DNA from 3 places in the Rhizobium sp. C104 genome. Region 1 is predicted to be linked to each of the others. Evidence: riboswitches for the same ligand, from Rfam matches in the RefSeq annotation. Region 1 holds a riboswitch; each other region holds the start of a gene.
What was found. A riboswitch is a leader RNA that binds a small molecule or an ion and turns the genes downstream of it on or off. The one in region 1 is predicted to bind cobalamin.

Region 1 (2,255 bases):
CCGGCATTGAGGAAGGTCGGCGTTGCCGGCTGGAAACGGCCGGAAATGATCTCGTCGACCATGTCGCGGGCAAGGGCCTCGTCACCCCGCGCCAAGGTCAGCGCCACCATGCAGATGCGGTCCTCGTAGCGCTCGAGATAGCGCTTTCCGTCGAAGGTCTTCAGCGTATAGCTGGTGTAATATTTGAAGGCGCCGAGGAAGGTCGGAAAACGGAATTTCCTCGCATAGGCCTGATCGAACAGGTCGCGGACGAAATTGAAGGAATACTGGTCGAGAACCTCCTGCTCGTAATAACCCTCGGTGACGAGGTAATCGAGCTTTTCCCTCAGATTGTGAAAGAACACGGTGTTCTGGTTCACATGCTGCAGAAAATACTGCTTCGCCGCCATGCGGTCCTTGTCGAGCTGGATCTTCCCCTCGTCGTCATAGAGGTTCAGCATCGCGTTCAGCGCGTGATAGTCGAGCGTCTCCGCCGCTTTCAAAGGGCGTTCGCCGGCGGGATGAGCAAAAGTGTTATGCGGTTTTGCGCCCGCATCCCGCGTCAGAGTTGTTCCCGTGTCCAAAATTGTTCCATTCCGTGTTTGACGTTGGCGACATCCTCGGCCGTGCCCATGAGCTCGAACCTGTAGAGGTAAGGCACCTGGCATTTTTGCGAGATCACGTCGCCGGCGAGCCCGTATGTCTCGCCGAAATTGCTGTTGCCCGCGGCAATCACGCCGCGGATATGTCCTCGGTTTTCCGCATCGTTCAAGAAACGGATCACCTGCTTGGGAACGGCACCCTTGCCACCGTCGCCGCTGTAGGTCGGCACAATGAGAACGAAGGGTTCGCGGATAGGGAACGCCTCTGCGCCGCCAGCCGGAATGCGCGCCGCGCGCAGTCCGAGCCTGGCGACGAAGCGATGGGTATTCTCGGAGCGGCTGGAATAATAAACGATCAGCCCCATCGCCTTTTTCCTCGGGTCAGGAGAGCGCGCTGATCATATCGGGGCGGAAACCCGCCCAATGCCGCTCGCCGGCGATCACGACCGGCGCCTGCATGTAGCCGAGGCTGCGGACACGATCGAGCGCTTCGGTATCCTGCGAGATATCGACGATGTCGTAATCGACGCCCAGCCGGTCGAGGGCGCGATAGGTGGCGGTGCACTGGACGCAGGCGGGTTTGCTGTAGACGGTAACGCTCATCATGTTCCTCGTGATGTCAAAGAATTCAGGACGCAAGACTGGGATCGGGCGCCTTGCAGCGTCCGGGGCAACATTTGGTGATCTGGCAAAGTCGGCGTTTAAACGCCTGATACGATCCCTCTCGGGATTTGCGCGGGCGGCGGCCTTGATATTCTGGACATGACTTCAACCCCGAAGTGCTCATGCGGACGTTCGGGGCAGCGTAACAGGCGCGAATCATTCCGCTGTCATTCACGCGACCTTCCGGACACCCCGCCCGTGGACATCTAGTTCAAGGCAGGTCTCCTGGCTTGCGGGTCGAAGCACCCTGCCCCAGCCTTCCCGAGGCATCATGCCTCAGTGACCTGAAATCGGACAGTTGCTCGCCGCTTACAGTTGCGGGGGCAGCTCCGGCCTTGCTGCGCCGTCATGGCGAAACGCACCGTATTCCCGTCTTAGCCCGCGATCCGACACGAATCGAAGGAACCTTGAACACTAGATATAGTACGCGAATCCGAAATCACGTCAACGGATGGTTTGTGCATTGCGTTACGACAGGTTTGAAATCGCTACGTTCCTGTGAAAAACATGGCTAACGAAGGCTTAACGAAAAGAGGCTGTCGAGAAGGCCGAAACGAAGAGAGCCGGCCTATAGCCGGCTCTACGATTGTCGATTCCGGATCAGCCCGCATCGTCGCTGCGAAGAGAGTTTATCCCTCGACCCGCAACAGCCTCAGCGCGTTGATCGTCACCAGCACGGTCGCACCGGTATCGGCGAGAATCGCCGGCCAGAGCCCGGTGATGCCGGCAATCGTCGTCACCAGGAACACCGCCTTCAGCCCGAGCGCGATGCTGATATTCTGCAGGATGTTGCGCATCGTCCGTTTGGACAGTTCGATCATCCGCGCCACGTCGCCGACGCGCCCGTGCAGCACGGCGGCATCGGCCGTCTCCAGCGCCACATCGGTGCCGCCGCCCATGGCGATGCCGATATCGGCGGCGGCCAGCGCCGGAGCATCGTTGATGCCGTCGCCGACCTTGGCGACGATGAAGCCCTGGCGCTTCAATTCGCCGACGACCCGCTGCTTGTCC
Region 2 (2,255 bases), 350 kb from region 1:
ATGGCGAGCGTTGTCGTCCGGAAACGCCAGAGCACCATGGCCGAGAAGTTCTCCGGCACCTCGTTGATCGGCGGCAGCAGATAGAGCACGAGCACGATGAAGACGAGATAGGCGATGCCGGCAATGATCGCGCCGTTCCAGAGGCCGAAACGCTCGGAAAGACGGCGCGACAGCGCCACCGCGGCAATCAGCGCGGCGAGCGAGACGACAATCATCAGGAAGAACAGCTCGGTCCTGACGCCGATCGTATCGGCATTGCCGACCGCCGGCGGGTTGGCCGGATATTTGATAGCGGGAACGAGCACGATCGCCACGTAGGCGAAAATGGCGATGACCGCCGAGGTGCCGCGCGCCGAAAGATTGCTGACGCGGCCGTGCACGAAAGCAAAAGCGAGCGCGAAAAGCCCGCCGACGGCGATGCTGTAAGCCATGACGCCGGTGAAAAGGCCGAGACCGGCCTGGGTGGCCCGGCTGACGATTTCAGGTTCGGCAGCTTCGCCGGCCGCCTGGGCGCTCGCCTCCTCGAAAGCGATCGCCGCATCGACCAGCGGCTCGCCGAAGACATGGGCGAAAGCGAAAACGAGGATGCCACCGAGCAGCCCCGCGAGCATGCCGCGAAGGAGAAGGTTTCCAACCATGTCAATATCTCCCTAGTGGCAGGGAAAGCCAAGGAGATGGCGGGCGTCATGCACGAATTCGTGCACATACATGCCGTTGAACAGCGCCATCGCGCCTTCCTCGGTGCCAACGAAATAGATGGCGATAAGCATCAGCAGGCCGCCGAAGATCGCCCAGGGCAGGATTTCGCCGACGGGGATCGGGGCCGGCGCCGCGGCGGGCGCGAAAGTGGTGTCAGACATGTATTCCTCCGGAATGACGCGTTCAGTCGAAAGAGTGTTTGTGCGGTAAGGTCTGACTTCCAGCGTGAAAAAGCTTCAACACGCTGGTCACAGTGGCGCGACCGCGCCGGATTTCCACCGGCTTCCAAACCCGCAACAACACGGTTATATCTGCTCGCCGAAGAGACTGTCAACGAAACTTCACGAGCCGGCAAAGGGCCGTCCCACTGCACCCCGGGAGATCGGAAGACTGTGAATACGCGCCTCACCTGGATCTGCCACGGCGCGACGACGGCGAGCCGCAAGACGCTGTTCCCACTTGACGAACCGCTGGAAGGCAAGGCGGCGGAAGACGCCGGCCGGATGGCTGCCCCACCCCGCGCCGACCGTATCGCCACCAGCCCCGCTTTGCGCGCCCGCCAGACCGCTGACGCGCTCCGCCTCGAAGCCCGGATAGATCAGGCGCTGCGTGACTGCGACCATGGCCGCTGGGCCGGCAGGTCGATCACAACGATCGAGGCCGAAGAGCCGGAGAACCTCGTGGCCTGGATGAGCGATCCGGAAGCGGCCCCGCATGGTGGCGAAAGCCTTCTTGATCTCAGAACACGCGTCGCCGGCTGGATGGACGGTGAATCCGCCCTCGGCGGCCATGTGATTGCCATCAGCCACGCGGCCGTGATCCGGGCGGCGGTCGCCCATGTGCTTCAGGCGCCGCACTCCTCCTTCTGGCGGAGCGATATCGAGCCGCTCGCCATCGTTTGCATGACCAGCAATGGCAGCCGCTGGTCTCTGCGCTTTCCGTATTAGCGGCTCCTCATTTTATCCAGCCTTACACAAGCAAATCGCGTCATCTCTATTGAACCGGGTTTGACCGGGACTACTTCCTTTCCCAAGGAGATGGAAGAATGACATATGATTGGAGTGGGGAGCGCACGCGTCGTCTGCGTTTGATGCGTGTCGCCACAATCACGGTTCTGGTCGGTCTCATCGTCAGCGTTCCGCTGCTGATCGTCACCGCCTGAAGCACGAGAAAAGGCGAGCGATGCACCAGCACGCTCGCCTTCGTTCTTTCCCGTCCCGGCTCAGCATCCTCAGTCCCTCAACGGTGCAGCAACAGGCTGCCGCCTCCAAAAATTCGCCTTCTGGTTTCAACGAACATTTCAGACTTTCATGATAGTTCGGCAGATGGTGGAGATGGAGAAGGCCACATGCCGGTGTTTTTCCAGAGCAGGGCCGGAAGGCAATGCGTATCGATCGTCGGGCTTGGGATAACTCTCTGGCTCCTCGGCGCGCTTTTGCAGCTTGACGACAGCCTTGTCTTCTTCATGACCGGTTTCGGCGAATACGGCGCCGACAAACTCGTTCTGGCGCTTGGCATCGCCGGCGCCATGAGCTTCATCTATTCGGTGCTGCGCA
Region 3 (2,255 bases), 1.5 Mb from region 1:
GGCCTGCCGCGGGCCGATATGCTGTCGCCGGTCAGCACCATCTGCGTGCGCAGCTGTGACGGCGGCTTCTTCCCGATCAGTTCAAACACCACCTCGGTCGATTTCGGCCGCGACGCCCAGACCTGCGCCAAGATGTGCCCCGGCATCGAAACCCAGCTTTTCTATCGCGACGTGACGAGCACGGAAGCCTCGAACATGATCTCGGTCGCAACCGGCACGCCCTACAGCGCCATGAAGAACGCCTTCGCTTACAAAAGCCGCGCGCCCGGCGAGAAAAACGCCTGTGCCTGCAATCTCACCGCCTATTACGACGAGATGCGCGGCAAGCAGGCGATAAGCCAGCCGCCGCCACAGGGCTCGATCACCACCATCCGCACCAATCCGCCGGCGAAGGATACAGCGGCCGCCGCCGCGCCGCAGCCATCGGTTCCAGAGCGTCCCTACGACCCCACGCAGAACAAGGTCCGCCAGGTCGGCCCGCAATTCCTCGCCGGCGACCAGGGCTCGATCGACCTTGCCAATCCTGCCGCACCTGGCCCGCAGCCGCAGCAGCAGTGATCGCTACCTCTCGTTCCTTCCCCAGCCATCGTGGAAGACGAGTTCCTCAAGCGGTAGCCGCTGCCGCCAGCCTTTGACCGAGAGTTCCGGCTGGTCGTAGAGCCGGTCGACGAAACCGGCGCAGAGCCAGGCAACCGCTTCGATATGCTCGGGGATGCCGAGAATGGTCTTCAGGTCGGCTTCGTGAAAGATGCTGACCCAGCCAATGCCGATCCCTTCGGCGCGGGCCGCCAGCCAGAGATTCTGGATGGCGCAGACTGTCGAATAGCTGTCCATTCGCGGATTGTGCGTGCGCCCCAGCACCACGCTGCCGCTGCGGGTGGGATCGCAGGTTACGCAGATACCGAGCGGCGCCTCCACGATGCCTTCCAGCTTGAGGGAGCGATAGACCTGCCGCCGCTCGCCCTCAAACATCAATGCCGCTTCCTCGTTGGCCTTGGCAAAGGCATCGCGGATGCGCGCTCGCACCGTTGGACTTCTCACCAGAATGAAATTCCACGGCTGCATGAAGCCGACGGAGGGTGCGTGGTGCGCGGCGGTCAGCAGCCGTTCCACCACGTCGTCGGGCAAGGGCTCGGGCAGGAACTGGCTGCGAACGTCGCGCCGCGTCATGATCGCGTGATAGACGGCCTCGCGTTCGGCCAAGGAAAAACCGGACGCCACGGACAGGGCATCCTCATCAAAGGGTCGCATCGTCAAATCCCCAACAACGCAACCGCCCGCCGTCCGCGCGGGTTGGGTCTATCTTGCCAGGCCGGTCTTCTGACTTGGCGTCATCCGTCTGCCGCAGCCTTCCCGGCGAAAGCCAGTGGCATGATAAAGCGGCAAACGTCGGCCTTACAGCGTTGGGCACGTTTCGGTCTCGCACCGAATTCCCGATTCTCCCGCTTGAAAAGCGGGCACCTGACGGCGCATCTATTTCAGCAAACCGGCCCTGCGGCAAGCGGCCTCATGCCGCATTCACCCGTATGTGACATCGATCGCGTGGACAGGTGTGCATCGCTGCCGTAGAACCGAACAGATCCTAACCGACGCCTGTGGCGCCGCAATTTTCCTCTTTGCACCCAGTTGCCCGTGCCCCGCCTGACACCCATGATCCTTGCGGTCGCCCTGTTCATGGAACAGATGGATTCGACCGTCATCGCCACCAGCCTGCCGGCGATCGCAGCCGATCTCGGCACCTCGCCGATCGCGCTGAAGCTTGCCGTCACCAGCTATCTCGTGGCATTGGCGATCTTCATCCCGATCAGCGGCTGGATGTCGGATCGTTTCGGCGCGCGCAACATCTTCCGTATGGCGATCTTCGTCTTCATGATCGGCTCAGTCGCCTGCGCCTTTTCCAATTCGATTGCGGCCTTCGTCGTCGCGCGGCTGATCCAGGGCGCCGGCGGCTCGATGATGACGCCGGTCAGCCGTCTGCTGCTGGTCCGGGGAACGCCGCGCCACGAACTCGTCGATGCCATGGCCTGGCTGACCATCCCCGCGCTGATCGGCCCGATCATGGGGCCGCCGATCGGTGGTTTCCTCACCACCTATCTCACCTGGCACTGGATCTTCTGGATCAATGTCCCGATCGGCGTGCTCGGCATCATCCTCGTCACGCGTTTCCTGCCGGCGGTCGAGCCTCGCAGTCCACGGCCGATGGATTTTCCGGGCTTCTTCCTTTGCGGCATCGGCTTTTCTGGCTTCGTCTTCGG

Region 2: linked by a shared signal. The riboswitch ahead of MF410_RS23210 (CbtB domain-containing protein) and the one ahead of nrdH (glutaredoxin-like protein NrdH) in region 1 are both predicted to bind cobalamin.
Region 3: linked by a shared signal. The riboswitch ahead of bluB (5,6-dimethylbenzimidazole synthase) and the one ahead of nrdH (glutaredoxin-like protein NrdH) in region 1 are both predicted to bind cobalamin.

Annotation. Positions count from the first base shown of each region.
Region 1 is NZ_CP092348.1:4,160,456-4,162,710, reverse strand. It holds gene nrdE (class 1b ribonucleoside-diphosphate reductase subunit alpha) at 1-563, opposite strand, end outside; gene nrdI (class Ib ribonucleoside-diphosphate reductase assembly flavoprotein NrdI) at 542-946, opposite strand; gene nrdH (glutaredoxin-like protein NrdH) at 963-1,184, opposite strand; cobalamin riboswitch at 1,442-1,669, opposite strand; gene MF410_RS21610 (heavy metal translocating P-type ATPase) at 1,874-2,255, opposite strand, start outside.
Region 2 is NZ_CP092348.1:4,509,152-4,511,406, reverse strand. It holds gene MF410_RS23215 (CbtA family protein) at 1-638, opposite strand, end outside; gene MF410_RS23210 (CbtB domain-containing protein) at 651-860, opposite strand; adenosylcobalamin (AdoCbl) riboswitch at 873-1,015, opposite strand; gene MF410_RS23205 (histidine phosphatase family protein) at 1,092-1,646, shown strand; gene MF410_RS23200 (bifunctional diguanylate cyclase/phosphodiesterase) at 2,048-2,255, shown strand, end outside.
Region 3 is NZ_CP092348.1:1,151,251-1,153,505, reverse strand. It holds gene MF410_RS06870 (DUF2865 domain-containing protein) at 1-558, shown strand, start outside; gene bluB (5,6-dimethylbenzimidazole synthase) at 562-1,251, opposite strand; cobalamin riboswitch at 1,293-1,480, opposite strand; gene MF410_RS06860 (MFS transporter) at 1,651-2,255, shown strand, end outside.